4 regions of the Paenibacillus sp. GM2FR genome follow, and region 4 is predicted to be linked to each of the others. Evidence: riboswitches for the same ligand, from Rfam matches in the RefSeq annotation. Region 4 holds a riboswitch; each other region holds the start of a gene.
What was found. Region 4 has a riboswitch for cyclic di-AMP ahead of PAEVO_RS33305 (3D domain-containing protein). Riboswitches for the same ligand answer to the same signal wherever they lie in the genome.
Positions count from the first base shown of each region.

Region 1 (7,954 bases), on a different contig from region 4:
CCACCTTTTCTATTAACGGATCGTCAGATGCTCAGCAATCGGACCGAGCACAAGTACTGGCAGGAAGGTCAATGCACCGATAATCAGAACCACCGCGATGAGAATGCCGGCAAACAGCTTATTATCGGTCCGGAACGTCCCGAGCGTCTCGGGAACCCATTGCTTCCGCATCAGCGAGCCGCCCACTGCCAACAGGGCAATCATCGAAATGTAACGCCCGAATAGCATGACCAGTCCGGTTGTAACGTTCCAGAACGGCGTGTTATCCGACAGACCCTCAAATCCGGAACCGTTATTGGCCGCGGATGACGTGTATTCGTAAAGCACCTGTGAGATACCGTGAAAGCCCGCATGGGCAATGCCCGCCTGCCCCGCGTCCGTCATGAGTGCAAGTGCGGTCGGAGCCAGGATGATCAATGGATGTACCAGAATGACAATCGCAATCAGCTTCATCTCCCGGGCCTCGATTTTTCTGCCGAGAAACTCGGGGGTTCGGCCAACCATAAGACCAGCCAGGAACACCGCCAGGATCGCGTACATGAGCATGTTCATCAGGCCGACACCTTTTCCGCCAAAAACGGAATTCAGCATCATCAGGGACAGCGGCGTAATCCCGCCGAGCGGCGTGAGCGTATCATGCATGTTGTTAACCGACCCGGTCGTGGCCGCGGTTGTCACCGTCGTAAACAGGGAGGATTGGGCGATCCCGAACCGGACCTCTTTGCCCTCCATGCTGCCCTGCGAAACGTCGATGCCCAGGCGGTTCAACGCCGGATTGCCGTTGGTTTCGGCGGCATAGTTCAGCGACAGGAATCCGATAAATAAGGTCATCATTACCGAAAAAATAATCCAGCCCTGTTTGCGGCTCTTGGCGAACAAACCGAACGTATACGGGAGCGCCGCCCCAAGACTCCACATGCACAGAATTTCGATCACATTGGTCAGCGGGGACGGGTTCTCGAATGGATGCGCCGAGTTGGCTCCCATAAACCCGCCCCCATTGGTGCCCAGATGCTTGATCGATTCGAGTGCAGCCACCGGTCCTACCGCAATTTGCTGCTCGCTTCCTTCCAGCGTCGTGACGCTGAGCGTAGGCTTCAACGTCTGCGGTACCTGCAGCGCCACCAGCACCATCGCAATGATGAACGCGGCCGGGATGAATACCCGGGTATGGGCCTTAACGAAGTCCTCAAAGAAGTTGCCGACGGTCGTGCCCTTGCTGGTTACCGCCCGGATAAAAGCAATCGCCACGCACAGCCCGGTCGCGGCGGATGTAAACATCATCATCGTAATGACGGCCATCTGGGCCATATAAGACAATCCCGACTCCCCGCTGTAATGCTGAAGATTCGTATTGGTCATAAAGCTGATGATCGTGTTGAACGACAAGGTCGGTTCCATATGACCGATACCGTTCGGATTCAGCGGCAGCACCTTTTGCAGCCGCAGAATCAAGTACCCCGCCGCAACCAGCACGATATTCGTTAACACAAAGCTGACGGCATACCCTTTCCATGTCATCCCTTTGCGTTCTTTCAAGCCGATCAGAGCAAAAATCGGTTTCTCCACCCAGAAGAACCATCTGTCCGTTCCATTGCTTTCATTGCGAAACACCTGGTATAGATAAGTTCCCAGCGGCTTGACCAGCAGCACCAGAACGAGTATAACGATGGCAATTTGTAAAATGCCCATGACGAATGCCTTCCTCCTTCAGCCGTTTCCCTAGAATTTTTCAGGGTGAATCAGCGCATAAATCAAATAGAGAAAAATAAAAATCGTGAATATCAACATGATCATCACGGCTGATCAGCCTCCGGTTCCGAAACCACACGCCCGCACCAGGACATAAACAGCATGAGCAGTCCGTAGGTTCCTCCCAAAATAAGCAACATAACTAAATCCTGCATGAATACAACCTCCCGAAACTCGTTGTGAAATCAGCCAAACGCTTAACTGCCAATAGACGCTATGAGAAAGGCCACGTGACGATGGTTCGTATGAAGCACCACATCAGCACCCAACCCTTTGTATATCAATCGCGGATTGCTGGAATGGGTGATCACATAAATCGACTCTGCGGTCCAAGTCCGGCAAATCCGTAAATAGCGACAGCACAAATTCAAGCTGCTTTCGAACAGAAACACCTTGCTGACGGAAAACTCGGGAATGATCCAGGTTTGCTCGTCTCTTGTATCAATCAGAATAATGTGTTTGCAGCCCAGATCCAGCAACCTCTCCTGCTCAGCCCGGTTGTTGGCTATGGCCGCAAACGAAACATGTTTTTGAATCAACTGGCGGACGAATTCCTCCCCGGCCTTGTTCGGCGCGGATACCAGGATGAATTCCTGCGGTTTCTCCATCTTCTTTTCTCCTCCTAAGGTCAGAAAGAGAAGGCAACAACAAAGAAGCCCGTGGAAAGAGAAGAACTCTTCCCGCAGGCTCCTTAATAGGACACGGTGAAATACACCATGGCCCAAGTCCACGACAATCGTTGCCTCTCTCGATACGCTTACGAGGTTAGCTGACGGATTCGGGCGTGAGAGTCGCCCTACCCATAGACCGTTATCTTGTCCATGGGATTCACCCCTGAGAGATAGATTCATCTCCCGACTGGTTCCCCCGTTCCTTTTCCATTCAAGGACTCAGCGAAAATTGAAAACGAGTAGCATGTTATTCTATTAGCCATTGACTAAACATCCAGGTCCAGCAAAACAACACAGCATCAGGTTCGAGCGGTGAGAGTCGCATCATCCTGCAATTTCAGTGAAGGCCTATGGTGCCTTCTCCCGAGATTCGATCCATAAAAGAGCCCAACTGAGCTCTCACACTGTCTGTAGGCCTTCATGGATCGGCTGCCCATTTGCCTGTCTCTGATGTCCGTCAATTCATAGTTCGTATCATACGTCTGGCCCTGCAGGAAGTAAATGTGAGCAAAAACACATGTGGCGTTATGTCGAACAGGAACGGACCAATTCCGGTCCATTATCTCCAGAATACTGCTCTATACTATGTATTTCTCTTGTTTTCTTATATTTATCGTAATCTATCGAGATACCGAGATTTTGCCATGATAATAGATGACACGACCCAATGTACACGTTTTCTTTTGCGGTTTTTATCGATTTTCGGAATGTATCCGTCCCATATGGCCATTTACTTTTAGATTCCTCCGGCGTATGATTCATCCATCTATTCGAAACATTCATTTACGCTGAGCTCCCGACAGATCGGGAGACGGGGGAACCAAAATCGCCAATGGGGCTTCTGTTGGTGAACGGGGTGAATCCGCAGGCCTGATGGTCAGGCGCTGCGGTAGGGTGCTCTCAAGCCCGAATCCGTCAGCTAACCTCGTAGGCGCGTTTTGAGAGAGAACACCACCCGAGCCTTAAGCGGAAGCGGCCACTGGAGTAGGGCCTCTAACGATAAATAGGCCTGGAGAGCGGGGTATCTCTGCTCACCAGGCCTTTTTGCCGTGCATATAACATTCCTATAAAGGAGCGTAGATCATGACGAAACTCATCGAGGCCGCACTGGCACCCGTCATCGAAACCGCATCGCCTGTAATATGTGAAGAGCCCATCCGCAACATGGAGATGTTCCGTTTCGACCAGAGCTCGGCTGAACGCTTTATCCCCTCGAGCGATCAAGGCTGCAACTGCGGTTTGTTTAAAATCAGCTGCGAAAACGCGGCCGGGTATGCCGAATATGCACTGCCAAGCACGGGAGAGTTCGCGGATCTGGTCCGCTGGGCATCCGTCTTTACAAGGCTGAGAGGCATGCCCGTGACGGAGGCCGTTCGCTATGCCCAGAAGCAGCAGCAATGGGGATCTGTACGGATGCAACTCGCCGTATCGGCCCTCGCCGATCTGGAGGCCAATCTGCAACAGCACATCACCCGTAAGCGGTTAGGTAGCCTTCCGCTGGAGCGTTCCTACCTAATGAACTGCTCGGAGGCGTATTATTTCTAGGACGACAGCTAGAAAGAGCTACCGTCCTCGCTTCCATTGCAATTGGTTGTTTTCCCCCGCTCACTTGAACATATTTTTGAGCACCATCATCAGGTTAGCCGGCTTCTCTGCCAGCCGCCGGGTGAAATACGGGTACCACATCGTTCCGTAAGGCATATAACACCGGATGCGGTAGCCGTCCTGCGCAAGCGCAGCCTGATCGTTCATCCGCAGCCCGTACAGCATCTGAAACTCAAATTCCTGTTTGTCTATGCGGCTCTGCTCGGCAAACACCTTCACCCAGTCGATGATGTGGTCATCGTGCGAAGCAATCGCGACGTAGGCGCCCTGATCAAAATGCATTTTGATCAATTTCTTATAGTTGTCAATAACCTCCCGCTTCTGCTGAAAGGCAATGGTTCCAGGCTCTTTGTACGCCCCCTTCACCAACCGCAGATTAACACCGGCATGCATTAAATTCTTGACGTCCTCCTCCGTACGGAACAAGTAGGCCTGCATCACAGTCCCCACATTGGTCAGCCCCTCTTGATGGAGCCGCAGTGTCATGTCAATCGTGGCCTGGGTGTACGGGGAATCCTCCATATCCAGACGAACGAAGTTCCGGTGCTCTTTCGCCTTTTTCGCCACCAGCTTGATGTTCTCGTAAGCCATCTCGGGGTCCAGTGCCATCCCCATCTGTGTCGGTTTCAGCGATACGTTCGATTTCACTCCCCGCTTGGCAATCCCTTCCACAAGCTTCAAATACTCCTCCCGGTACCCGGCCGCTTCATCCAGCGTCGTGATACCCTCCCCCAAATGATCGAGCGTGACGAGAATGCCCTTCTCGTTCAGCCTCTCAATTTCATCCAGCGCCTCATCCAAGGTATCGCCGGCTATGAATCTGCCCGCCAATTTCCGACCGTACTTGATCGACAACCACTTCACGAATTTATTACCGGACACCGTCAGGATCACTTTACGGTAAAGCTCGGTTCCGTCCATGCGTGCGCCCCCTTTGCAAAAGGTAAACCAAAATGCACTCTATCTTAACTCATATGCAAAAATCATGACGGCATGCAGGAAGACATACATATCTAACATAGAGCTTCTCACCAGAAGATCCTAAACACCCCACCATGATGCATTCAGCAGCTGGACCATAGACCTTAAGCTTCGATTCATATCATGTTAAGGAGGGGCCTCCCATGCGCGTACCTTTTCGGAACGAACCATTTATGGATTTCAACAACGAGTGGAACAACAAGTTATACGATGCGGCGTTATCCGGAGTCGAAGCCGAGCTTGGCCAATCGTATCCCTTGGTTATCGGCGGTACCAAAATCTATACGGAGCGTACCGCACAATCGGTCAATCCGTCTCGGAAACGTCAGGTCATCGGCATTGTATCCCAAGCCGATACCGAGCTTGCCGAACAAGCTATTCAGACGGCAGCGCGTACCTTTGAGACGTGGAAGCACACCGAGCCGAGCGAACGGGCACGATATCTGTATAAGGCAGCTGCGATCATGCGGCGGCGCAAGCTCGAGTTCTCCGCGCTGATGACGCTGGAAGCCGGCAAAACGCGTGCCGAGGCGGACGCGGATACGGCCGAAGCGATCGATTTCATGGAATTCTATGCACGCGAAATGCAGCGTCTAAGCGCGCCCCAGCCGTTGACGGTTCACGAGGAGGAAGAGAATCATCTCTATTACATCCCGCTTGGCGTCGGCATCGTCATTCCGCCGTGGAATTTTCCGCTCGCGATTATGGCAGGCATGACCACAGCAGCCATCGTCTCGGGTAACACCGTTGTGCTGAAGCCAGCGAGCACCACGCCGGTCATCGCCGCCAAATTCGTGGAGCTGCTGGAAGAAGTCAGCCTGCCTCCGGGCGTCGTCAACTTCCTGCCGGGACCGGGCCAGGAAGTGGGCGATTATCTGGTGGATCATCCGCTGACCAGGTTCATCAGCTTTACGGGATCCCGCGACGTCGGACTGCGGATTCAGGAACGCGCGGCCAAAACGCAGCCGGGGCAGCGATGGATCAAGCGCGTCATCGCCGAAATGGGCGGAAAAGACGCCATTATCGTAGACAGTGAGGCGGATCTGGATCTCGCGGCGGATGCGATCACCGCTTCGGCATTCGGCTTCTCCGGCCAGAAATGCTCCGCCTGCTCCAGAGCCATCGTGCATAAGGACGTCTATGATGCCGTACTGCAGAAGGTCATCGAACGCTCCAAGAAGCTGGTGATCGGTTGTCCGACTCACGCCGAGATTCAGGTAGGGCCCGTCATCGACGATAAGGCCTATCGTAAAATTCTGGACTATATCGAAATCGGGAAAGGTGAAGGCACGCTGGTACTCGGCGGTTTGCCTGGCGATCCGGAGGGGTATTTCATACAGCCGACAATCTTCGCGGACGTGGCCAGCACCGCCCGTATTTCCCAAGAGGAGATCTTCGGCCCGGTGGTGGCCTTCACGAAGGCCGCCTCCTTCGACGAAGCGATCCAATTCGCCAACAATACTGACTACGGGCTGACTGGCGCGGTGATCTCGAACAACCGCGAGCACCTGGAGCAGGCGCGCCGCGATTTCCACGTCGGCAACCTGTATTTGAACCGGAAATGCACCGGCGCCTTGGTGGGCACCCACCCGTTCGGCGGCTTCAATATGTCCGGGACCGATTCCAAAGCCGGCGGGCGCGATTACCTGCTCCTGTTTACGCAGGCAAAGGCGGTGTCGGAGCGATTCTAATTACGGCATGCAAACAAACCTCTCCATGACGATGGAGAGGTTTTTAATGTATCTTGGTTTATTGGCTTCACGCCGTAACCTTGCCCTTAATCTCCCGGACCACCTTGCCCTGGAACGATTGATTCATCCAGTACGCAAGATGAATGCCTTCCTCGTCACCGAAGGTGCATTCCGTGGTTAAGTAGAATGGCGTCTCTGTCAGTCGGATGGTCAGCTCCAGCGTCCGATCGTCCTTCCAGGTCATGGAGGCAGCATACTCGTTATCCGCCATCATGATCAGTGAGGTGGTTCCCGACTTCCATTCGCCCCTGCCCAAGGCAATCGAGTTGACGCCACGTTCCCCCGCAAGCTCCATCACCGCGCCATCCTCTTCAAAACGAATGGAGAACGATTGCAGCTTCTCCTCATTCTCTTCGAGGTCATATACGATCCCGGAGACGTCCTTCTCGACCGGGGATGCCGCCTCTTCGCTTGGCGGATCCAGCTTTAGCGCTTGCAGCGTTCCAGTAAGAGAAGCCTCCGCTCCGGTATCGGCCGGCAGGGCATCAGATCCCATCGCCGGCTGCAGATGCTCCCACACTTCATTCAGCACGGCCTGCATGTCTCCTAGTCCGGAGGTAATCGCAATCACCGCATCCTGATCTGGCAGCACGACGCAATATTGCCCAAATGCGCCATCACCGCGGTAGGCCCCGTGGCGGCACATCCAAAATTGATAGCCGTACCCTTCGGTCCAATCCGAAGAGGAATCCGCAGGTCCGTTGGATATCTGCTTGGAGGTTGCCTCTTCAATCCACGCTTCCGGAATCAGGCGCTGGCCTTCCCACACCCCCTTCTGAAGATAAAGCTGACCGAACTTGGCAATGTCCTCGGTCTTCAGCTTAAGTCCCCATCCGCCGGTGTTGATCCCCTGAGGACAGCTTTCCCAGGTGGCTCCATGAATGCCGAGCGGCTCAAACAGACGGGGCTGCAAATAATCCAACAGCGTGATGCCGGTGACCTTCTGCAGAATTGCCGAGAGCATGTAAGTCGCTGCGCTGTTATATACAAAGTGTGTGCCGGGTTCATGCTCAACCGCTTGTTTAAGAAAATCGGCCGCCCAAATATCGGACGGCATGGCAGGCTCCTGGGCGTGTCCCGTTCCCATGATCAGCAAATCACGAATCGTCATCGCGGACAGATTCGGCGAGGGATCTTCAGGAGCGTATTCCGGAAAGAAGCCGATCACCCGATCCTCCAGCGCAATCTGTCCCT
Region 1 covers NZ_MKZM01000009.1:408,772-416,725, reverse strand. Annotated here, with positions in the region: gene kdpA (potassium-transporting ATPase subunit KdpA) at 13-1,692, opposite strand; gene PAEVO_RS34930 (potassium-transporting ATPase subunit F) at 1,723-1,791, opposite strand; gene PAEVO_RS22905 (hypothetical protein) at 1,950-2,360, opposite strand; cyclic di-AMP (ydaO/yuaA leader) riboswitch at 2,491-2,658, opposite strand; cyclic di-AMP (ydaO/yuaA leader) riboswitch at 3,200-3,373, shown strand; gene PAEVO_RS22900 (hypothetical protein) at 3,507-3,968, shown strand; gene PAEVO_RS22895 (proline dehydrogenase family protein) at 4,029-4,949, opposite strand; gene pruA (L-glutamate gamma-semialdehyde dehydrogenase) at 5,153-6,700, shown strand; gene PAEVO_RS22885 (serine hydrolase domain-containing protein) at 6,768-7,954, opposite strand, start outside.
Region 1: it holds a riboswitch for cyclic di-AMP, as region 4 does, so the genes downstream of both, PAEVO_RS22900 (hypothetical protein) here and PAEVO_RS33305 (3D domain-containing protein) in region 4, are expected to answer to the same signal.

Region 2 (7,954 bases), on a different contig from region 4:
CTTCGATCTTGCTCTGGCATCCCAGTCGATATCCTTCTTCAATCTCTTCGGGATCCAGGCGTCGTTCTTCAGCCAGATTGGGATCGGACAAATACTCGATTCCCTCCACCACCATGCAGCGGCAGCGGGCACAAGTTCCTCTTTTGCAAAAAGAGTTCCAGTCGACGTCATTCCGCTCGGCCAAGTCAAGCACCGTCATGCCTAGAACGGGAGCCACGCTGCGCTGAACTTCGCGGCCTGTAAGCTCAATGATCGGATCCGGTACGGCTTCGATCATCTCTTCCGCTGCCGGGTTCAACGATTTATCTCCCCCGCCCTTTTTGTTTTTCCAGAATTTAAACACGCGTTATCCCCCTATGCATGTAATCATCAGGTTATGTAAGAAATCCTCCATTTATTATACTGGAAAGTTTAAAAAATCAACATGCTTACTCTTATCTATTCTATGACATTGACATCACGGAATTGGAACTCTATGAAAATTTTGCTATACTAGCGTATGCTAGACCAAATTCCATATTCTATGAAATCATTCTATTATTTAATGGATCGGAGGAAATACAAAAGCATGCTGCATAAACGAATAGGAAAAACAGCTGTCGCTGCCGCTCTTGCCTTATCCTTTATCGGAACCGCACCCCATATCGGTCAGGTACATGCTGAGCCTGCCATTTCGGTAAAGCTGGATGATGTGACACTAACCTTCGATGCGGCTCCGCGGGTAGACAAAGGGGTCACCTACGTTCCATTCCGGACGGTCGGTGAAGCACTGGGCATTCAGATCACGTGGAACAGCAAGACGCAAACCGTCAAGGCTATAGGCAAGGTGAAAGGTCAAACGACGGAAGTCCTGCTTCAGGTGGGAAGCACGACGGCGACCGTCAACGGTAAAAAAGTAAAGCTTGCAGCTCCTCCAGTCCAACGGGAAGGCCGCGTGCTGATCCCGCTTAGCTCTTTCAGCAGCCAATTCGGTGTCGACGTCGGCTGGAATCAGGCGACTCGCACGGTCTCTCTCGTATCGCCCCAGCGCGAAATGCATTTGAGAGCCTTCTATGCTTTGCAATCTTTCCAAGAACGGGATCTCGTGGGATCCATGAATTCAGTCGCTTTTGGCTGGAGCCGCATCGATCGTGATGGCCAGTTTACGCTTCAAGGCGACGAGTATCGTCTGCCAGGGGCGGCCGGCGACGTGACCCCGCAATCGATTGTTGCGGATGCGGCGGATCAGGAGATTAAACCGTACCTTATGGTTTATGCTCTGGACGGAAACGGAGAATTAACCAAAGTCCTGAGCGACAGCAGTCTGCGCGAAAAGTCCATTGAAGGCATCACAACCGCGGTTGCCGATAACGGGTTCGGCGGCGTTGTGCTTGATTTTGAAGGACTCGGTTTTAAATTGGATGCCGTGAAGCAGCAGAAGCTGCTCAATGATTACGTCAAGCAATTGAAGGTGGCATTGCCAAATGACATTGCCCTGTCCTTAGCGGTCCCGCCATTGAATAGCGCCTACAAAGGCTATGATTACAAGACGCTGGCTTCCATCGCTGATGATCTCATCGTTATGGCTTATCAGTACAATCCGGTCGGAACCAAATCTCAGGTTCCCGAACCAAACAGTCTGGTGGACCAAGCGATCCAGTTGGCACTCCAAGCAGGTGTCCCGAAGCAGAAGCTCCTGCTCGGCATCAGTTTAAGCAGTGAAACCGCCACTTCCGTTGACGATAAGCTCGGCTTGGCCAAGCGTTATGATCTGAAAGGTGCTGCTTTCTGGCGCCTTGGCTTGTTCCGTCTCTATAATAATGGAATAGAAGCTGCTGTGAATGCCTCTGTCGTTAAGGAGTAACCGAACAACCTCTGTGGGATGATAGACTTATCGTAAGAAAAACGTCTATCGACGTACTTTCACAGATGACAGACCGCAGTTAATAGATGTTTTTCTTGCGATATCAGGAAGTCACAAGCTTTCGAAGTTTATACTTTCTGATATCTAAAAAAAGAAAGCCTGACAAGGGCATCCCTTTGTCAGGCTTTCTGGTTATGTATCGAATCCTAAACTGCAATTAATCCATTTAGCTTGCGCTTCCTACCAGCTTCGCATAGTTTTCTTGACTCAACACACGACGCGCCGTGACATAACGCGGCTCGTAATATGAATCGCTAAGCTTGCTGATTCTGACTCCCTTGCTGCTGGAAGCATGCGCAAATTGTCCATCACCAATGTAAACGCCTGCATGGGAAATTCCGCTGCCACTTGTATTGAAGAATACCAAATCTCCGACCCGCAGATCTTCGCGATCCACATGTTCACCGGCTTTAGCCTGGCTTTGGGAAGTGCGTGGAAGATCCATATCAAAATTTCTAAACATGTACAGAATAAATCCGGAGCAATCAAACCCGCTGGTAGTCGTTCCGCCCCATTTGTATGGAGTTCCTACCAATTGCTTCACTTGATACTGAAAATTCGGTTGTTGATCAGCAAATGCTGATACGGCACCAGAAGAAAAAATAATTGCAGACCCTAGCAAAGTGATGACAAACTTCTTCAAAATATGTTCTCTCCTTCGATGCCTACGGAGTTAGCTAAAGGTTCGGTTGAAGGTTCCCTATACTCTATATACAAGAGTAATTCACCCAAGACGGTTCCCCCGTTTTCACAAACGAAATTCGGCAAAATTCATTAACGTTTTGTAACCTTCTCTTAATATAGTATACAAGCAAGGATGCTGTCAATAATATCCTAAGAATCTATCGTTTTATGTTTGGAACTGTCGTAAAGATGGTTAATTTCGGGCGTCCATTTGTTAACCATCTCACACAGTCATGACAATTATGTAACTCTGCTTTCCTGTTCGAACTGCTTTTTTTAGTAATCTAGCAACTTTTAACAGATTTATACGTTTACATATTCAGAAATGAAATTAAAGAGGTGATCGATCACTTATGATTCAAATTACGATGGCTGAAGCTTTGGCTGTCCGGGCAGCAATCAATCGTCTCATGAATCAATTGATGTCGGAACGCTTGAATAACAGCAGCACGATCATTGAAAAAGGGGAAACGGCGGGAATATCCTGCACGCAGCGTGGATGCCATTACGGAAGAGATCGAAGCCGCCGCGGCGGATTACAGAAAGCTGGATTTGCTGATGGCCATCTCCAATACAACGCAAACCATTAGCTGGAACGGCTCCGACATGACCATCATGGAAGCGATCGAGCTGGCCAAACAGATACGCAGCGATATCGGACAGCTTGCTCATCTCGGCTCCCGCAAGAAGCTGGAGCGGCAGAGCAGCCGTGGCAGCGGAGACGGTGCCGTAACGCTGTTCAACGTCGCCTTATATGATCCGGAAGCCTATCAGGCGCAAGCGCGCAAGAAGGAACGCGAAGTAACCAAGCTCTCTTCACTGATTGAACATGCCAATCATACGTCCATGATTACGTTTGACGCATCGAAGTACATGGAGTAGCGGCAGCCGCCGGCTCCAAGCCTGCAGGTCACTCCACGTGCGGGTTTGGAGCCGGCGGTTTCCGCCGGCGGGCGGGAAAGTGCGAGCAACCGCTTATTGTTTGTCGGATACAAACAAACCTAACCAGGAAACCAAAAACTCGCCTCCAGTGAAAACGGATGACGGCTTACGGTTCACGCCTATCACTTGTCACATGTTACGGACTTATAACGAAAAAAATGATCGCTCCGTTTCCCGCTCTCTCCATAAATAGTTGGAAAGCCGCCCTTGAAGGGCGGCTTTTGTCAAATTCGCTTAAGCTCGGTTAACATGAAACTAGGTTGCCGATCCAAACGCTCTCAATCTAACTTCTATTTCATTCTTTATCCTATCCGTAACGTTCTCTTTACACATAGGCTACTGGAACAAGGCCGCAGCTCCAACCAGACCCACATCGTCCCGAAGTCCTGCAGGGACGATTTCGTACGTACCCAGATAGGATGGCATGACCAGCTTATCTGTCATTTCCCGCAGCTGCGGGAATAGAAGCTCGCCTGCTCTGCTTACTCCCCCTCCAATCACGATGCGATCGGGGTTAAAACTGTGAATGACGTTAACCAGACCAAGCGCCATGTAATAAATAGCACGATCGATGACCTCCACAGCGACGGGGTCATGAAGACGTTTAGCCTCGAATACATGCTTGGCGTTGACGCCGGCCTCGGCTGCGGCCAGTTTAGAAATTACGCTGGGCTGGGTGAGCATCCGCTGGGATGCTGCCAAACCGATGGCCGTTCCTGAAGCAAATACCTCCCAGCAGCCGTGGCTGCCGCAATTACACTGCGGACCGCTCGGATCAATGATATGATGCCCAAGCTCCCCTGCAAAAGAACTGCTGCCCAGGAACAGCTTCCCGTCCAGCACGATGCCTGAACCGATGCCTGTGCTTAGCGTCACGTATATCATGTTCGTCGACCCTCTTCCGGCACCTCTTACATACTCTCCCCATGCAGCTGCATTGGCGTCATTCAGCACCTGAACCTCCGTATGCAGATCGCGTTCCATCCAAGCTTTGAGAGGAACATTGGTCCATTCCGGCAGATTCGTACCATGAATGACGATCCCCTCCCGGCTGTTAACCGTTCCGGGTGAAGCCATGCCTACGCCTCGAAGCGGGTGGCCGCCCGACACGCTGCGAATCATGTTCGTAATTCTCGCGACCACTTCTTCGGCCGTACGCGCACCCGCTGTCTCCATTTGCTCCCGGTTCAGCAGCTGTCCTTCGGAATCAAAGAGCGCTGCCGCGATCTTCGTACCCCCAAGGTCAACGCCAACCACAAATTCTTGCTGTTTATTCCATACGGTTTGCAATTTTTGTTCACCTGTTTCCGATAGGTTTGCTACTTCTATTGATGTAAGCTGTCAGCCAATGATCGCAGCTCAACCGGATCAATGGGCTTCAGCCCTGATCGACCGTACCGGACGGCTGAGCCGAAATGCACCTCGCTCACACCGGTCTGGTCGATAAAATCATGTATGATTTCCCACTTCAGGCCATTACCAGCCAATATTTTCAGCTCACTGCCTGCCGTTTGTTCTACAAGCTCCCGAATTCTTGGGATGGCTTGCGGTGCAGGCTGCGGTCCTCCCGACGTTAGGACGCGGGTAACGGACGGGTATTTCTGCAAGGTACGCAGCCCTTCGAGCTGATCCTCCAATTCATCAAAGGCCCGATGGAACGTGACCTGCATATCACCTGTCCATTCCAGCATTTTGACCAAGGAGACCTCGTCAATCTTCCGTTCCGGGGTCAGCATACCAAGCACTACGCCAGCTGCACCTGCCTTGCGGATCGCCTTAACCTCCGCGATCATGGTAGCAATATCATGTTCGTTGTACACAAAGGATCTGCTATGAGGTCTGACCATGACATGAACAGGAATCTGAACAGCTTTCACAACCTCTTCAACGAGCCCGATTCCCGGCGTAAGCCCGCCTTCGGTTATCGCCGTGATTAATTCCAGACGATCCGCGCCATTCTTCTCTGCCGTGATGGCATCATCCACGCATGTTGCGATAATTTCAAGCAGCATCGTCGTCACTCCTTACTGAAGTTGATTCTTTAAGCATGGAGAAACTGCTTCTCCACATAATCCGCCAACAATCTCGCGCCATATCCGGTAGCCCCCGCTGCGGAATGGGGGAATTCCCGTTTATACTGGACCGTGCCCGCCATATCGATGTGCACCCATTTCATGGAATCGGCCACAAAATGCCGGATAAACAGCGCGGCCGTTATAGCGCCTGCCAACGTTGACGTACCGACATTTTTCAGATCGGCATAATCGCTCCTAAGATCCGATTCGTACTCATCCATCAGCGGCATAGGCCATAGACGCTCTCCGTTACGCTCACCGATCTCAACCAAATCGGCCGTAATCTGTTGATCGCCCCAGATACCCGCAATTTCCAAGCCCAGTGCGGCTCCGACATTACCGGTGAGGGTTGCGATATCAATCACCTTATCTGCGCCAAGATTCGCAGCGTGCAGCAGGGCATCCGCAATGATCAACCTTCCTTCCCCATCCGTATTCGCGACCTGAACGCTTAAGCCATTCGGATAGTGAACGACGGAAGAAGGAAGCATCGCATCCGGTCCCGATAAATTATCCGCAACGGCTATCAGCGCCGTTACTCGTACCGGAGCTTTTTGCGATACCAGAATATCCATGGCACCCACGACGGCTGCAGCGCCGCCCATATCCATACGGGCATCACTGATGTCTCGGCCAATTTTGACGTTCATCCCGCCCATATCAAAGGTTACGCCCTTGCCGATGAGCACGATATGAGGGCTCCCCTTCTCGGAATCCACTCCATTATAGGAAATCTCAATCAAGGCAGGCTCATATTTACTTCCAGCGCCCACAGCGATTAGTCCGTTCATCTGCCGGTCATGGAGCTCTTGTCCGCGATACACATGAAGCTGAACGGGTGCCTTCTTGAAACGATCCTCGACCACTGCAACGAATGCTTCCGGGTTTAACGTTTCCGGAGATTCATTCACCAAGTCTCGAGTGAGCTGCGTCCCTTCGATTCGGATTCCTGCCGTCTGTATGATGGCTTCCAGGTCTTTACGGGAAAGCCCCTGCCAATCTTCTTGTCGAAGATTTAGGGACAGGGCTTGCAGATTGGCCGTGACCCCGCGATGCTTATTGAATTGATATAATCCGTACATCCAGCCTTCAACCCACGCCTGGAGTTCTTCCTCCTCCGAAATCCGGGAAGAACCCCTGCCATCCCCGTTTGTTGCGCGGATCAGCACTGCGCTTGATTTATTCTCCTTGAGCAGCGCTCTCGCGGCTGAAGCGCCCGTTCTGCGCACTTGCTCCAACGTGAGGTTCGAACGCTGCCCCATGCCGACAACGAGATCGTCCGCTTCTTGATCGGAGCGGCCATAGAACCACGTTAGCGTCATGCTATGTTTACGAGATTCCTTTAAACGAAAATGAGACTCCTCGCCCTCATAAACCACATATATCGAAGTTTCTGCCAATGAAGCTTCATCGATTGTGATGTTCATATCGAGGCTTTCCCTCCTTTATAAGAGAATCAACACCGTTATGCGTTTTTCATGATTTCTTCGTCATATAAATGGCATGCCACCTGATGCCCTGGCTCAACCTCACGGTAAGCAGGCGTGATCTGTTTGCATACTTCCATGCAGGATGGACAGCGTGTATGGAAGCGGCAGCCTGTCGGCGGATTCACCGGACTCGGCAGATCGCCCTTCAGAATGATCCGTTCCTTCTTCTGCTTCGGATCCGGAACGGGCACCGAGGACAGCAGCGCTTGAGTATAAGGATGCAGCGGGCGATCGTACAGCGTATCCTTATCAGCCGTCTCCACGAGCGCGCCCAGATACATGACGCCGATCCGGTCGCTGATATGCTCAACCACGCTGAGATCATGGGAGATGAACAGATAAGTCAGGCCGTATTCCTCCTGAAGATCCTGCAGCAGGTTCAGCACCTGCGATTGGATGGAAACATCCAGCGCGGACACCGGCTCGTCGGCCACGATCAGATTCGGACGCACGGACAGCGCTCGGGCAATGCCGATCCGCTGACGCTGCCCGCCGCTGAACTCATGGGCAAAGCGTTCGGCGTGGAAGCTGTTCAGTCCGACCGTTTCCAGCAGCTCACAAGCCAATTTATCCCTCTCTTTGGTGCTCAGCTTGGTATGAATCAGCAAGGGCTCCGCGACCAGTTCTTTGACCTTCATTCTTGGATTAAGGGAAGCATAAGGATCCTGGAAGACCATCTGCATATCTTTCCGCAGCGGCCGCATCTGATTCTCGTTGTATCCGCTAATATCGGTTCCGTTAAAAATCACTTCGCCGCTATTCGGCGTCAGCAGACGGGTTACCAAGCGGCCGGTGGTCGATTTGCCGCAGCCGCTCTCGCCAACCAGACTGAAGGTCTCGCCCTTATGGATTGCGAAGGA
Region 2 covers NZ_MKZM01000008.1:2,830,563-2,838,516, forward strand. Annotated here, with positions in the region: gene PAEVO_RS12570 (2Fe-2S iron-sulfur cluster-binding protein) at 1-343, opposite strand, end outside; gene PAEVO_RS12575 (stalk domain-containing protein) at 569-1,843, shown strand; gene PAEVO_RS12580 (C40 family peptidase) at 2,070-2,546, opposite strand; cyclic di-AMP (ydaO/yuaA leader) riboswitch at 2,550-2,680, opposite strand; gene PAEVO_RS12585 (hypothetical protein) at 3,044-3,469, shown strand; gene PAEVO_RS12590 (ROK family protein) at 3,866-4,819, opposite strand; gene PAEVO_RS12595 (copper homeostasis protein CutC) at 4,855-5,541, opposite strand; gene PAEVO_RS12600 (leucyl aminopeptidase family protein) at 5,571-7,031, opposite strand; gene PAEVO_RS12605 (ABC transporter ATP-binding protein) at 7,070-7,954, opposite strand, start outside.
Region 2: it holds a riboswitch for cyclic di-AMP, as region 4 does, so the genes downstream of both, PAEVO_RS12580 (C40 family peptidase) here and PAEVO_RS33305 (3D domain-containing protein) in region 4, are expected to answer to the same signal.

Region 3 (7,954 bases), on a different contig from region 4:
CATCATCCCAGGAGATATCGCGTAGGTTTTACCCCCGATAACCTCGATTTCCCCCTCCCCTTCGATGCAGTACACGGCTTCGACGTGGTTTTTGTACCAGATCAGCGTCTCCGTTCCGGCCTTGATAAGGGTATCATTGAGAGAAAAGCCCATGCCATCCTTGGTCAGCAGCAGCCTTCTCGAATTCCATGTCTGGGTATCGATATCGTCCTTGGTATCCACGATCTCTTCCAAATGTTTAACAATCATGACAACCTCTCCTCTGCAGCTAATTGTTTCATACTGTTCTCAAATATCCCCAATCCCTGTGCCAATGTGTTCATTTCTATCGTCAGCGGCGGCATCAGCTTCGCTACCTCGCTATGCGGGCCTGACGTTTCCATAATCAGTCCTTGCTCAAAGGCCATTTCGGATAGCCTTCCTGCGAGCTCCGGCTTAGCAAAAGCAACCCCTTGAATCATGCCTCTGCCGCGAATCTCGCCGCCGAGCTGTGGGTAATCCTTCACAACGCCTTCCAATGATTGGCGGATCCGATTCTCCCGAATGCCGATATCGAGCTGAAAATCTTTTGTTTTCCAATAATTCAGCGCTTCGGCCGCGGCAACGAATCCGAGATTATTACCCCGGAAGGTACCGTTATGCTCCCCCGGCTCCCATCTATCGATCTCCGGTTTGATCAGCGTAATCGCCATCGGCAGGCCAAAGCCGCCAATCGATTTTGAGAGACATACGATATCCGGCACAATGCCGGCATCATCAAAACTAAAGAACGGCCCGGTTCTGCCGCAGCCCATCTGGATATCATCCAGAATAAGCAGCATCCCCTTATCCTTGCAGATGCGCGAAAGCTTCTGCAGCCATTCCCGACTGGCGGCGTTCAATCCGCCTTCCCCCTGCACCGCCTCGACGATCACGGCGGCCGGAAGCGGAATGCCGCTTCCCGGATCATCCAGAAGCTTCTCCATATATGCCATCGTATCCACGTCGTTGCCAAAGTAACCGTCATACGGCATAAATACCGAATGGTTCAGATCCACGCCGGCGCCTTGACGCTTGAAGGCATTGCCGGTCACCGCCAGCGATCCCAGCGACATGCCATGAAAGGCATTCGTGAAGCACAGAACGGTGCTGCGCCCTGTCACTTTGCGGGCGATTTTGAGCGCTGCCTCTACGGCATTCGTTCCGGTCGGACCGGGAAACATCACTTTGTGATCCCACCCGCGCGGCTTCAGGATGACCTCCTGAAATCGGGTCAGAAAGGTTTCCTTCGCATCCGTAGCCATATCCAGGCTATGCGTGACGCCGTCCTTCAGGATGTAGTCGACCAGCTTCTCGCGAATCTTCTCATTGTTATGTCCATAATTTAAAGCGCCGGCTCCCGCAAAAAAATCAATGTATTCATTGCCCTGCGTATCCCACAGCTTTGCATTCCGGGCTTTGTCAAAAACGGTCTGAAAGCTCCGGCAATAACTTCTTACTTCCGATTCCAGCTTGTTAAACACGGTAAGCTTCGGTTTCTCCATGACTTGGTTGTCCATAGTTCCCTCCATTTGTTTAAATGTCATTGAAAAAGGGGCCAATCACGAATAACGGCTCATCTTCATGTGTCGTGCCATCCGGAAACATCTCGGCTCCATAACCTACCGTTACGGTGCTCGGAATGGATTTCTCTTCGGCATAACCGAGAAACAATCTGCGTGACGCCATATTGCTGGGCGATACTGTCGTTTCAATGAAACGGACGCCATGACATGCCTTCTGGTTCATGAGGCCTGTCAGCATCGCCTTCGCAATCCCCTGCCTCCGGTGCGAGCTTGCAACGGCCACTTGCCATACGAACAGCGTCTCCGGATTGCGGGGAGAACGGAAGGCGGAAATAAAACCAATGATATCCCCTTCATCCTCGGCGATCATGCAGGTATCATGGAAGTAATCTCCAAGCAGCATGTAGCAATAAGGGGAGTTCAGATCAAGTGATCCGGTGTCGCGTATAAGCTCCCACACCCGGGTGCCATCCCTTGCTTCCGGTCTTCGGTAAACAATTTCGGTTTCGGTATTTACAGCCATTCTATACAATCACCTCTTTCCAGAACTAATTTCCGTTGGAACGGAATCGCTGCAGGAAGCTCTGCAGCCGCTCGCTCTGAGGATCATCGAATATCTCCTCCGGCGTGCCCTGCTCAACGATCCTTCCGTCGGCTCCGAATATGACCCGGTCCGCGATTTCCTTCGCAAAATCCATCTCATGCGTAATCAGCATCATGGCCATTTCGCCTTCTTCGGCGATCTCCCGAATGACCTCCAGCACCTCGCCGACCAGCTCCGGATCAAGAGCCGAGGTGACCTCGTCAAACACCATCACCTTCGGCCGCATGACCAGCGCTCTGGCGATGGCAACCCGCTGCTTCTGACCTCCGGACAGATTGGACGGATACATCTTCAGCTTGTCGGCCAAGCCGACCTTGCCCAGCATGGAGACGGCCCGCTCCTCCGCCTCCTCCTTGGATAAACCCAGCACTTTGCGCGGGGCCTCCGTCACATTGCGAAGCACATTCATGTGCGGGAACAGATTAAAATGCTGGAAGACCATGCCGACATTGCAGCGCATCCGGTGCAAATGCTTTTCGTTGGCCCGAACCAGCTTGCCTTTCTCCTCCATATGCCAGAGCAGCTCGCCATCCACCTCGATGGTTCCTTCGGTGGGTTCTTCCAGCGTCATCAGCATCCGGCCCATCGTCGTTTTGCCCGATCCACTCGGACCGATCACAGCTACCTTTTCTCCCGGCTGCATTTCCAGATCGATGCCCTTAAGCACCTGGAGGTCACCAAATGACTTGGTCACGCCGGTATATTTTACAATCGGCTTTGTACCCGTAGCGGTAGCGAGACTTTTCTCCTGCTGCGGCTCCTTCGGCGCTTCCGCTTGCTCATCGATCACAACGGCATTCAATAGACTCCCCTCCTTATTTTCCACGCTGCAGATTCATACGCTTTTCCAGCCTTTGCACAAGCAAAGAGGCGATATAACTGATGATCAGGAACAGAATCCCGACCAGCGTATACGGCTCAAATGCGCGGAACGACTGCGACACGATATTTTTGGCCGTCAGCATCATCTCCACCAGCGTTATGGCGCATAGAATCGGCGTTTCTTTAAACATGACAATCAAATAATTGCCCAGTACCGGAATGATCGGCGGTACGGCTTGCGGCAGGATAATACTCCGCCAGGTTTGGGCTTTCGTGTAATTCAGTGCTGTGGCAGCCTCCCATTGTCCCTTCGGCACTCCCTCGATTCCGGAACGGTACACCTCGGAAAGATATGTGCTGTAATGCAGCCCGAGACCGATCACCCCGGCATAGAAAGCCGGAATGGAAATTCCCGTGAGGAGCGGCAGACTGTAATACAGGAAGAAGACCTGAACCAGCAGCGGTGTATTGCGAATAAATTCGATGATTCCTTTGGTTAGGAGCGACAACACCTTAAATCGGCTCCGTGTCGCAAAGGCAAGCAGCAATCCGATGATCAAAGCCACCGCGAAAGCGCAGAGCGTCACCCATACCGTCATCTTTAACGCATTCAAGAGCTGCGGCAGGATATCCCACACATAGTTCCAGTCCCACATGGCTATAACCTCCCCGCTGTCCATTTACGCTCCAGCAGTCGAACCGCCAGCGAGACGAGCGTAGCAATGACAAAATACATGAGGAGCAGCAGCACCAGAATCTCGGTCGTCCAGGAGATGTAATTGTTGCGGAGCACCATCGCCTGATACGTCAAATCCGCCATCGTGATGAAATAAACCAGTGAGGTGGATTTGATGAGTTCCACAAGCTGATTTCCGAAAGGGGGAAGCATTCGCAGGGACGCTTGAGGCAATATCACATTCCACAGCCTTTGCCAAGGCTTCAGATTAAGCGCTAAGGCGGCTTCCCACTGTCCTTTCGGAACGGCCAGCACGGCGCTTCGAACGATTTCCGAGCCGTATGCGCCGAAGTTCAGCCCGATCGCGAGGATCGCCGCCAGCATTTTCGGAAGCTCGATGCCGATGAACGGAAGGGCAAAATACAACCAGAACAGCTGCACCAGCAAGGAGGTTCCCCGAAAGACTTCCACGTACACGGCTGTCAACGTCCGGACGATCCACAGCTTCGACAGCCGGCATAATCCGGCTGCAAAGGACATCACGATAGCCAGTATGGCTGAAAAAAACGCGACGATAATCGTGATCTCTGCTCCTTTAAGCAGCGTAGGGAGAAAATCGATCCAAGAATTCGGCATGCTATTCCCCGCAAAGCGCGGCGGCCGTCATCTCACCCGGAAGCTCTTCTTCCGTGAACCCGAACTCTTGCAAAATTTCGAGCAACTCGCCAGACTCCTTCATTTTTTGCAGCTCCGCATTGTAAGCCTCCTGGAACTCGGTATCCGCTTGGCGAAAAGCCGTAGCGCCGTAACCGCGAACGCTCTCTCCGTCGATGACCGGCTGCTCGAAATCAGCCACGCGTTCGATGCTGTCGTCGTTAGCCGAATCCAGCATCGCCTGCAGGGACGGCCCCGTCATCGTAATCGCCTGCACCCGGTCTGCCTGGAGAGCGCTGATGGCCGAGGCCTGGTCAGGGACCTGTACGATCCGGTCCGTGGGAATACCAGACTTCTCCATATAGCCGATTTCGACCGCGCCGGTCATGACGGCTACCTTGGCCTGGTCATTCTTGGCAATGTCCTCATAGCTTCCGAGTTCCATCGGGTTCCCTTGCTTCACCGCAATGGCTTCCCCGATGCTGTACTCCGGATCGGCAAACAATACGGCAGAGCAGCGGTCCGGATTAATGAACATGCCTGCGGTAATGAGATCAAACCGCTCAGCCTGCAGTCCGGCAACCAGTGAACCGAATTCCGTAAGCTCTCCCCTCATTTCCTTGATCCCAAGCCGTTCCAGAATAACTCGGGCAATCTCAACCGCTTCTCCCGTCAGCTCCCCGTTGGCCTCTTTATAGGCATAAGGCTTCTCATTCGCAAAACCCACGGTGATATATCCCTGCTCTATGGCGCGATCCAGCGTACTCCCTTTGTCGCCGCAAGCCGCAAGCGATACCACCAAAATCAATGACAACATCAGTACAACGACTTTCTTCAAAACTTTTCCACAACCTTTCGTTATGACTTTGCAATTCTTAAAAAATGGCATGATGAAATAATCCTTGTTAATTTATATGTTAACTTGGATATAAAGACATTCAGATACCTTGCACGGGTCGGGGCTTCAGGGAAGATGATTCATCCATCTCCGTGCACGCTTTAACCCAATGCCGTCTGACCGATTCAATTGGTTCAACATTTGCCGACCTTGCCCCTCCTCTTTAGCAGAATACAAAAAGACCACCAAACAGGGGATCTAGACATAGCTCCGCCAGCAGGGGGTCAAAAAATAGAGAAAGGCCCCTATAGAGAATAAAGGGCCTTTGTTATGAAACATCCATTATGTATAAAAGACCCATCCACTGCTGACGAGGTTAGCTGACGGACTCGGGTAAGATGGTACCCTACACTCGTGATTCCAAGTGACTCGCCCCTGGTGAAACTGGTTCCCCCGCTTTCCGGAAAATGTATGCCGGAAACTAAGCGTGTGTTCATGATAAAGGGAAGTTCAGGAAAAGTCAAACCCCTTTAACCGCTTTTTTTGGAAATTTAGAGGCGGAAATGCCATTCTTCCAGGGTATATTACACACCGGAAAAATGCCTCATTCAAGCCTGTCCCCTTACCATTCAGGGGGGTTATTCCAGGCTTATTTTTCGCTATATAGCAGGCGTTTGACATGCCTCCCTTACTCGTTCATGTGATGGATAGTTTATGCCATGAATTAAACCCGGATTGTGAAAGCTTCCCCCATTACATGTAAGGCCTAATTTTTTTTTTGAAACGCTGCGTAATAAGCCTATGAACATCGTATGGAAATTTGAAATTCATCCTATGGTTTTTGCTATTCGTCAATAGATGAATGCCTTAAGGGCTAGCGTACATTCTGGAAATTATAGGTGGATATCTATCATTTGTACGCTATTAACCCATGCCGTACCGAGAGCACTTGCGTAGTATAAAACAAATCTAAAGGAGGTGCTTCATTTGGAACGTTCTTCTAGAAAGAGAAAATTATTGTGTGCTCTTAAAAAGATAGAGAAAGAAGTCATTCATGCGAAGAAAAAGAAATGCCCGTCTCATGGTCATGGTGGCCATAAAGATCATGTATGTGTTGTTAAAAAGCGCCGATGCCCAAGAGCTATCCGCGGACCTGTAGGTCCTCAAGGGCCTATCGGACCGGTTGGACCGGTTGGACCAGCTGGACCTATCGGGCCTGCCGGACCTGCCGGACCGACAACGGGTATTGCTGGACCAGCTGGACCTGCTGGACCTGCCGGACCGGCGGGACCTGTCGGGCCTGTCGGGCCTGTCGGACCTGCTGGAGCCGTCGGACCTGCTGGAGCTACTGGGGCTACTGGGGCTACTGGAGCAGCTGCCGGAGGAGCCATCATCCCATTCGCATCTGGTCTGCCACTTGCTCTGACTACTGTTTTGGGCGGATTGGTAGGTACAGTCGGTCTGGTCGGCTTTGGTATTTCCGGCCCTACCGTTACCCTCGCTGGTGGAACGATCGACCTTACGGGAGCAGCAGGTACTGCACTTGACTTCGCATTTAACACGCCACGAGCTGGTACCATCACTGCACTGTCTGCTACCTTTAGCACTACTTTGGCGCTTACCCTGACAGGAACCACGGTTACAATCACAGCCCAACTGTACAGTGCACCGGCTACGAGCAATACTTTCGCACCGATACCAGGCGCTCTTGTTACGTTGGCTCCGCCGCTCACAGGCATTGTAGGTCCCGGAACGGTAAGCAATGGCTTCGTAGAAGGCCTGGCCATTCCGGTGGCAGCCAATACCCGCTTGTTAATGGTATTCTCGGCAACAGCTGCTGGCGTAACTCTTGTCACTGCAGTCGCAGGTTACGGCAGCGCTGGTGTCAGCATTATATAAGTTTCGTCTTTCCTCCTGCAAACAAAGCCCCGATTGTTATATCGGGGCTTTGCTTCAATTATACGGCCGTATACCCGCCATCCACCAGCAAACTCGTGCCTGTAATGAAGGATGCATCTTCGCTGGCGAGGAACAACACGGCTTTGGCTACTTCTTCCGGCTGCCCCAAGCGGCCCATCGGATGAAGGCCGACCAGATGCTGCGTGATCGCTTCCGTTCTTCCCTTAATAAGCGGCGTATCGATATATCCCGGACATACGGCGTTGACCCGAATCCCTTTAGGAGCATAATCCGCGCTCATCGACTGGGTTAACAGCTTAACGCCTCCCTTAGCGGAAGCATAGGCGGTAACCCCCGCTTTTCCGACATGGCTATGGATCGAGCCGCAGTTTACGATCGCCCCTCCGGTTCCTTGGGATAGCATTTGCTGGATTACATATTTATCACACAGGAACACCCCTGTAAGATTAATATCAATCGTTCTTTGCCAGTTGTCCATCGACAACTGATCGGCAGGCGCATCATGAGCAATGCCTGCATTGGCGAACAATACATCAACACGGCCAAAATGCTCAACCGTCTGCTTCACCATATTCGTAACTTCCTGTTCTTGGGTTACATCCGTCTTAACGAACAGCGTCTCAAAGCCTGCTCCTCTTAATTCATCGGAAACGGCCTGTCCGCGGTCCGAATAATCCGCGATAACAACCTTGGCCCCCTCTTCTACAAAAAGCCTTACCGCTGCTTCACCGATCCCGCTGGCGCCTCCCGTCACAATGACAACCTTGGATTCAAACTTCATATGTCGATCACTCCTATATTGTGAATTCATCATATCGGCCCCACATTCATGTAGAATTTGCATATTCCAGGCAGGATATTCCACAAGTCCCGTTTCTTTCATGGACCAACGCGCT
Region 3 covers NZ_MKZM01000012.1:44,733-52,686, reverse strand. Annotated here, with positions in the region: gene PAEVO_RS31555 (ectoine synthase) at 1-249, opposite strand, end outside; gene ectB (diaminobutyrate--2-oxoglutarate transaminase) at 246-1,538, opposite strand; gene ectA (diaminobutyrate acetyltransferase) at 1,555-2,067, opposite strand; gene ehuA (ectoine/hydroxyectoine ABC transporter ATP-binding protein EhuA) at 2,093-2,950, opposite strand; gene ehuD (ectoine/hydroxyectoine ABC transporter permease subunit EhuD) at 2,964-3,626, opposite strand; gene ehuC (ectoine/hydroxyectoine ABC transporter permease subunit EhuC) at 3,629-4,282, opposite strand; gene ehuB (ectoine/hydroxyectoine ABC transporter substrate-binding protein EhuB) at 4,284-5,138, opposite strand; cyclic di-AMP (ydaO/yuaA leader) riboswitch at 5,489-5,636, opposite strand; gene PAEVO_RS34770 (exosporium glycoprotein BclB-related protein) at 6,126-7,037, shown strand; gene PAEVO_RS31515 (SDR family NAD(P)-dependent oxidoreductase) at 7,096-7,839, opposite strand.
Region 3: it holds a riboswitch for cyclic di-AMP, as region 4 does, so the genes downstream of both, ehuB (ectoine/hydroxyectoine ABC transporter substrate-binding protein EhuB) here and PAEVO_RS33305 (3D domain-containing protein) in region 4, are expected to answer to the same signal.

Region 4 (7,954 bases):
CTCTACAAATATGTAGAAATCGACAATATCGATCTGGAAACGATCGACGGGATACGCCAAGCGTTCCGTACCGTGGGATTACATCCGGAATATGACCTGGAGATTGATTTTCCAACCGATCTTCCTTATGATAAAGTTCATTCCGATATGCCGCTTAACGAAAAACAGATTCTGCTTCTGGATCGGCATGATGAGCTGAAGGAAATCTCGGAGGTATCCGATATTGTACGCTCGATCAGCGGCATTCATAAAGGACGGTACCATCTTTATTATCCGGAGGAGAAGGTGGGTCCGCTGTTGGCTCAAATGCCGGAGAAGATAGCCGGTGTTTTCAAACAACAACATTAACCTAGTGGGAATAAACAACGCTTGGTGCATTTGTAATTTACCCAACTAATGGAAGATATACGACACAGAAACGACAGGAAGGAGAGTGTGAATATAATGCTGTTCGACACGCACACTCATATGGACGCTCCCCAATTCGACGAAGACCGGGAAGCGGCTATCCAGCGGGCGCTTGAAGCCGGCGTCACCAGGATGATCAATATCGGATTTAACCGGGAGACGATCCCGACCACGATGAAGCTGGCAGAGACTTATGATTTTATTTACGCGGCGGTGGGCTGGCATCCTGTAGATGCGATTACCATGGAGGATCAGGATCTCGATTGGATCGCTGCTTTATGCAGTCATGAGAAAGTGGTGGCAATCGGTGAGATCGGTTTGGATTATTATTGGGATACATCCCCGAAAGAAGTCCAGCACCGTGTGCTTCGACGTCAGATCGGACTTGCCCGGGAGTTGAACATGCCCATTGTCATTCATAATCGGGATGCGCATGAAGATATCGTTAACATTTTGCGGGAGGAAAAAGCCTCCGAAGTCGGCGGTGTCATGCATTCCTTCTCCGGAAGCTGGGAAACGGCCAAAATGTGCTTGGATATGGGATTCCATATCTCATTTGGCGGGCCGATTACGTTCAAGAATGCGAAGCAGCCCAAAGAGGTTTTGGCACAGGTTCCGCTTGATCGATTATTGATCGAAACGGACGCGCCTTACCTGACCCCCCATCCCTTCCGCGGAAAACGAAATGAGACCGCATATGTAAAATTGGTGGCGGAGGCCGCAGCCGAAATTCGAGGGTTGTCCTATGAGGAATTGGCCCAAATTACCACCAAAAATGCGCTGGAACGATTTGGCATTTAACGAAAACGAGAGCAAAAGCGATGAAAAAGAGAGCAATCGCGATTAATTAAAGTTTTTTAATCAGAAAAGGCGTTGATATTACAATATTTTAACCTTTTACATGAGAAAATGTGGTTGAATGTTGCTTTACAACCTGCATGTAAACAGGATATCATCTTTTCAGTGATAAGAAGCTGTGATGTGCAGATCGCAGCCGAATATTTCATGAACCGTCTCGCTTAATCTCCGAAATTCTGGAGAACGGGGGAACCGATACTGCAGTGCATACTGGTCTGAATGCACGAAGCTGTATTTGATTTCTTTTTCGGGTCTTTGGGGTGAATTTGAAGGATCTCGCCATGAGCGGGTATCCGGATATAGGGCGTCTCTCTTACGTCCGAACCCGACAGCTAACTCCGTAAGCGAAATAAGAGGGGAAATCTCGTGCATACCATTTCCATGATTTCATTCATCAGGAAGCCACGTTAGAGCCTCTAGTACTCTTTCAATGGCTTTCTTTTATTTTTGAATAATGGAGAAGGGATCATCATACTCTTGGTAAACAGGAGGTGATGGCAGATGGACGGAAGACGGGAATTGACGCAGGGTGTAGATAGATAGCAGGATGCCCTGTGAGAAAAATTGCTATAGTCACGTCAAATGCATTCATGCGTTTACCTAGACGGCGGGACTATGAAGGAGGATGGAATAGTGGGCATTTTTCAACCTGAAGAAACCCATGAATCACAATCATCCAGCATGTCTTACGCATTGAGATGGAAGCATGACAATTTGCGTCAACTGATGTTGCTCGGCGCCATGGGTGCCGTTACGGTATCACTTCTCATATCGTTGGTTGTACATGATCAGGCAGGCAAGGAGGTTCAGCTTGTCGTCGACGGCCGGGTCACTACGGTGGAAACACGTGGATCGTTGCTGCAGGAATTGCTGGATGAGCAAGCGATCACGTTGAGTCCCCAGGATCAGATTTCGATGCCTCTGAACGGCGCGATCCAGGACGGAGACCGAATTATCATTGAACGGGCAATTCCAGTCAAAGTTACGGTAGGCAGCACAACCAAAACCATATTTACATCCCAGGATACGGTTGATCATGTACTCAAAGAGGCTGGCGTTACGATCCAGGGTGAAGATATAGTACAACCGTCGCAAGACACGAAGCTGACCAGCAATATGAATATCCATGTCGTTCGCGTCACGAAACAAAAAGTCAAGGAGACGGAAGACCGCGAATTCCGCGTGATCAAGACAGCCGACCCATCGCTTGAAAAGGGCGATAACCGCGTCATTCAGCGGGGCGAGCCTGGTCTCATGGTGAACCATTACGAGAAGGTCTACCACAATGGCAAGCTGGTTTCCAAGACGAAGGTCTCCCAAGAGATTGAGCGCAGAACGAAGGATAAAATCATTGCCATAGGCACGAAAAAAGTGGAGAAACCTGTTATCGTTCAGGCGGCAGCCACCGATGTAAAAGCTACACCGGCTAAATTGTCGGGCACGAAAAAAGTAACGACCGCCAAGGCTGTGGAGAACAATGTAGTCTCCCGCGCAGGCGTTGATTTTAAATACAAGAAGGTATTGAACAACGTGTCGATGACGGCGTATTCCGCCGAGCAGCAAGGAATCGGTACGCGCACTGCATCCGGCACACGCGTTACTGAAGGGCGCACCATCGCCGTTGACCCTAACATCATCCCAATCGGATGGTGGGTCTATATCGAAGGCATTGGCTTCCGGCGTGCTGAAGATACGGGCGGTGCCATCAAAGGCAACAAAATCGATGTTTATTACGATTCGTTGAAATCGGCCATGAATTTCGGCCGGAAGAGCGGCCGCACCGTTTACGTGATCGGTCCGGTTAAACCTGAATTGAACTAGACGCATGAATTCCAATTTACATTGCCATTCTAATGCTATACTATTTAGCTTATAATATATGATGATCAAGAAGAGGGAATATTTCCTCTTCTTTTGTTTTGTTAAGAACGGAGTATTTAAGGCTAAGTTGGTTGAACCTTAAAGTTGTACAGGCCTGCTTTGCTTGGGAAGGAAGAGAACGAACGCATGATTAAAGAAGTGATTGTTGTGGAAGGCAGAGACGATACCGTTGCCATTAAACGGGCCGTAGACGCCGATACGATCGAAACGGGCGGTTCAGCGATCAACAAGCAAATCCTGAAACGCATAGCGCTTGCCCAGGAGCGCAGAGGCGTTATTATATTGACGGATCCTGATCATGCAGGGGAGCGGATCCGCAAAATCGTGGATCAGGGGGTGCCTGGCTGCAAGCATGCCTTTATTCCGGAAGCAGATGCTACCCGCAAAGGGGATATCGGCGTGGAGAATGCCTCGCCAGAGGCGATACGGCGTGCGCTCGAGCGGGTTCATACCTCCTTTGAGGGTGGAGAGAGCCTGATCAGCTTGGAGGACATGCTGGAGGCTGGATTATCAGCTCACCCGGAGGCGGCGGCAAGACGTATGGCGATGGGGAATCTGCTGGGGATCGGATATTGCAACAGCAAGCAATTCCATAAACGATTGGCCATGTTTCAAATATCGCGTGAAGAATTTCTGGCCGCACTTGCACAACTGGAAGAAGGGGGCGTAAGCCAATGAATCGGATCGAGGATATATCAACACCAAGACGGACGAAGGAGATCATCTCACGGCATGGATTCTCCTTCAAGAAGAGTCTGGGTCAAAACTTTCTCATTGATCAGAATATTCTGTATAAAATTGTGGAAGCTGCAGGACTGGATGAAGATAAGGGAGCTCTTGAGATCGGTCCTGGTATCGGTGCATTAACCGAGAAGCTGGCACAGACGGCAGGAACCGTCACCGCGGTCGAAATTGATCAGCGCCTGATTCCCATCCTGAGGGAGGTCCTGGAGCCCTATGAGAATGTGAAGGTGCATCATGGGGATGTACTGAAGGTGGATCTTCATGAGCTGTTCCGTCAGGATTTCGCGGACGTATCGAAGGTAAGTGTGGTTGCCAATCTGCCGTATTATGTAACGACGCCGATTCTCATGAAGCTGCTGGAGGAAAAGCTGCCGCTGGAGAATATCGTGGTGATGATTCAGAAAGAAGTGGCAGAGCGGATGGCAGCGGCACCGGGAAGCAAGGATTACGGCAGCCTTAGTATTGCCGTTCAATATTACAGTGAACCTAAGCTGGTCTGTATTGTGCCGCACACGGTGTTTATCCCGCAGCCGAATGTCGCTTCGGCGGTTATCCGCCTGGCGGTCCGGGAACAGCCTCCTGTCAGCGTAGAAGACGAAGGGTTCTTCTTCGAGGTGGTCCAGGCTTCTTTCGCACAGCGGAGGAAGACGATTGCCAACAATCTGAAGAGCCGGTTTTTTCCAGGAGAAGGTCGTGAACGGCTGGAACAATTGCTCCAGGAAGCGGGCATCGAGCCCTCACGGCGCGGTGAGACCCTGAGTATTGAAGAGTATGCCCGGCTTAGCAACATATTGTACAATGCGGATATACGTTAATACAGCCATTAGAGAGCCCATAAGACCCGTGAAGGTCTCAACGCGATAAATTGATGTTTCGTAAGAACCAATAGTCACAGTGGCCCATACCATAGGGTAGGGGTGATGTTGTGATGAACTTGGGAGACTTGGTCGTTCGTAAATCCTACGGCGGCGATGTAACGTTCCGGGTAGAAGGCATGCGGCAAAATAATAATATTGTCATCAAAGGGACGGAATTCCGGTTACTGGCCGATGCTCCCGCTGATGATCTGGTCACGGTCCCGCATCCCACCTTAAGCGAACGAACAAAGCAGGCACAGATCAAAGCCAATGAGTCGCTGGACCGCCTGCAGAAGCACAGACAGGAGCAGGGCGAGCGTCAACTGGCGAGCCTGCGCAATATTGAAGGCGGACAGCTTGCGGATAAAGGATATTTTGACGTGCCGGGCAAGGTACTGCATTTGGATGGAGATCCCCAATACCTGAAAAAGAGTTTGACCTTGTACAATCAACTTCGGGTCCCAGCGGAAGGCCATTATATCAATGAGTCGGGGATGGCCGATTCATTATATCGTCTTCTTCCGCGGGTAAGACCTGATATCGTTGTAATTACAGGTCATGATGGAGTTCTGAAGAGACGACAGCCATACGATTTATATAGCCTGGACAGCTATAAGAATTCACACAACTTTGTTACGGCCATTCAGGTAGCGCGTCAATATGAGCGCAATCTGGATTCCCTGGTCATTGTAGCCGGGGCGTGCCAATCGCATTTTGAAGCGCTGCTGCAGGCTGGAGCCAATTTTGCCAGCTCACCAGGGCGAATCCTCATCCATGCGCTGGATCCCGTCTACGTTGCCGCCAAGGCAGCCTATACGTCGGTCAGGGATACCGTGAACATCCATGATGTCGTTCATCATACGATCAGCGGCAGCCAGGGCGTGGGCGGAATCGAGACGAGAGGCAGCTACCGGATCGGTCTGCCCAAGCTTCAGGATTTGTCCACGTTGAAGGTTACGCCTTCGGTTAGTTAAGTCCGTACTGTGTTCTGAAGGTGGCGTATCGGCCATTGGAGAAAGACCCGAGAAGAACCCCACAAGCTGGGGTTTTTTATTTTTTGTTTCAATTCTTTAAGAAAGTTGTCAAAAAAAATACATAAAGCTTGTCAATTTAGCGCATATTAAAGCAAATGCACACGAGAAATACAGGGTCAAAAAAAATACGTTGACAATATATTTTTGATGCTGATATAATTAATGTTTTTGAATTGACAAATGACTGAATCTTTTGTATAATGGACAAGGAAAGAGGTGGTCGTCGACAATGGCTAAAAACGCGCTGTTGGAAATCAAACGCAGTCTCGATGCCCATTTAGGGCAAAAAATTACGCTTCGGGCTAACGGTGGCCGTCGGAAGACCGTCGAGCGTACTGGTGTTTTGGAAGAAACGTACCCTTCTGTTTTCATTGTGAAGCTGGATCAAGACCAGCAAACTTTTAAACGTGTGTCCTACAGTTATGCCGATATTCTGACCGAAACCGTGGAAATCATGGTAACCGGTGATGACAACGAGATGCGAATCACCTATATCAAGTCATAACGATATGTCATGAGAGAGCAGTCTCCACTTACAGGGAGGCTGTTTTTTGTTGCCATCAATCCGGGGGGAATGACAAGAGGGGGTTGAACACATACTAAGGCTGCGCGAAGGCTTCTTCATCCGTTCCATATGCGGCTATGGAGGTTAAGCTTGCAGGGTTCAAAGCTACTGCATCGCGCCGGATGCTGTTCATGCCATACTCAATACATTTTCCAAGGAGGCGGGATTGATGAGCAGGAGAAGACGAAGCATCATGTCCGATCAATTGAAGACCGAATTGGCTAAGGAATTGGGATTCTACGATACCGTGGAAAAAGAAGGCTGGGGAGGCATTAAGGCCAAGGATGCCGGCAACATGGTAAAACGGGCGATTGAGCTCGCCGAGCGGGCAGCCCGCAAATCCGATCTGTAACAGAAAGACCATAACGCGGCAGGGGCTTCCGGTTAAGCGGAAGCCCCTGTTTGTTTACCCCCAATCAAACGGTCCCATGACTTCAAAGCCTGAGTTTGTTAATATAGAGGCATTAGATGTTTTTCCTCGAATATGTTAAGTTCAAGCATATGGGAAAAGCTAAGGATAGGTGAACGTTCTTGAAAATATACGAAAAAGCACCGGCCAAAATCAATTTGATGCTGGATGTACTTCATAAACGTCCTGACGGCTTCCATGAAGTAGAGATGGTCATGACGATGATCGACCTCGCCGATCGGCTCGAAATGTCCGAACAGAAGCGGGACACCATCATCATCACCTCACAGGCAGGGTACATACCGCTGGACGAGAAGAATTTGGCCTTTCAGGCAGCAAGACTAATCAAAGAGCGCTACGACGTGAAAAAGGGTGTGCATATTCACCTGGACAAAAAAATCCCCGTTGCCGCGGGACTCGCAGGAGGCAGCAGTGATGCAGCGGCAACACTGCGAGGCTTGAACCGCCTCTGGGGACTGGGCATTCCCCAGCAGGAGCTGCTCGCACTCGGCGCAGAGCTTGGCTCGGATGTGCCGTTCTGCGTAACGGGCGGCACCGCACTGGCTACGGGGCGCGGCGAGATACTCACGCCGATCCCGAACCCGCCGCAGTGCTGGGTGATCGTGGCGAAGCCGCCGATCAATGTGTCGACGGCGGAAGTGTACGGCCGTTTGCGCAGCGAGCAAATTCAGCGCCATCCATCGGCAGAGCGAATGGTAGAGGCACTCACGCAAGGAAGCTTCCAGCAGATGTGCCAATCGCTGGGAAACGTGCTGGAGGAGGTTACGTTGAAGATGCACCCGGAAGTTCAGCAGCTGAAGGAAGGAATGCTGAAATTGGGAGCTGACGGTGCGCTCATGTCCGGAAGCGGCCCTACCGTCTTCGGCCTGGTCTCCAAGGAATCCAAAGTAGCCCGGATTTATAACGGCCTGCGGGGATTCTGCAAGGAAGTATATGCCGTTCGCCTGCTGACTTAGAAACGGTTATGTTTGACAATTCGGGGTCGAATTTCAAACAAAGTTGTATAAATACGTACAAAGGTGTTATATTTAACATATAATATTCGGATTTAGCGAGGAACCCTAGGTGAAAAAATTAAAACGAAGCGAACGATTGGTCGATATGACCCAATATTTACTATCTAAACCGCATACGCTGATTCCGCTGACAACGTTCGCCGAGCGATATGGAGCAGCCA
Region 4 covers NZ_MKZM01000015.1:44,233-52,186, reverse strand. Annotated here, with positions in the region: gene PAEVO_RS33315 (HD domain-containing protein) at 1-348, shown strand, start outside; gene PAEVO_RS33310 (TatD family hydrolase) at 442-1,209, shown strand; cyclic di-AMP (ydaO/yuaA leader) riboswitch at 1,415-1,629, shown strand; gene PAEVO_RS33305 (3D domain-containing protein) at 1,900-3,087, shown strand; gene rnmV (ribonuclease M5) at 3,274-3,825, shown strand; gene rsmA (16S rRNA (adenine(1518)-N(6)/adenine(1519)-N(6))-dimethyltransferase RsmA) at 3,822-4,706, shown strand; gene yabG (sporulation peptidase YabG) at 4,820-5,722, shown strand; gene veg (biofilm formation stimulator Veg) at 6,012-6,287, shown strand; gene PAEVO_RS33280 (small, acid-soluble spore protein, alpha/beta type) at 6,517-6,699, shown strand; gene ispE (4-(cytidine 5'-diphospho)-2-C-methyl-D-erythritol kinase) at 6,879-7,733, shown strand; gene purR (pur operon repressor) at 7,843-7,954, shown strand, end outside.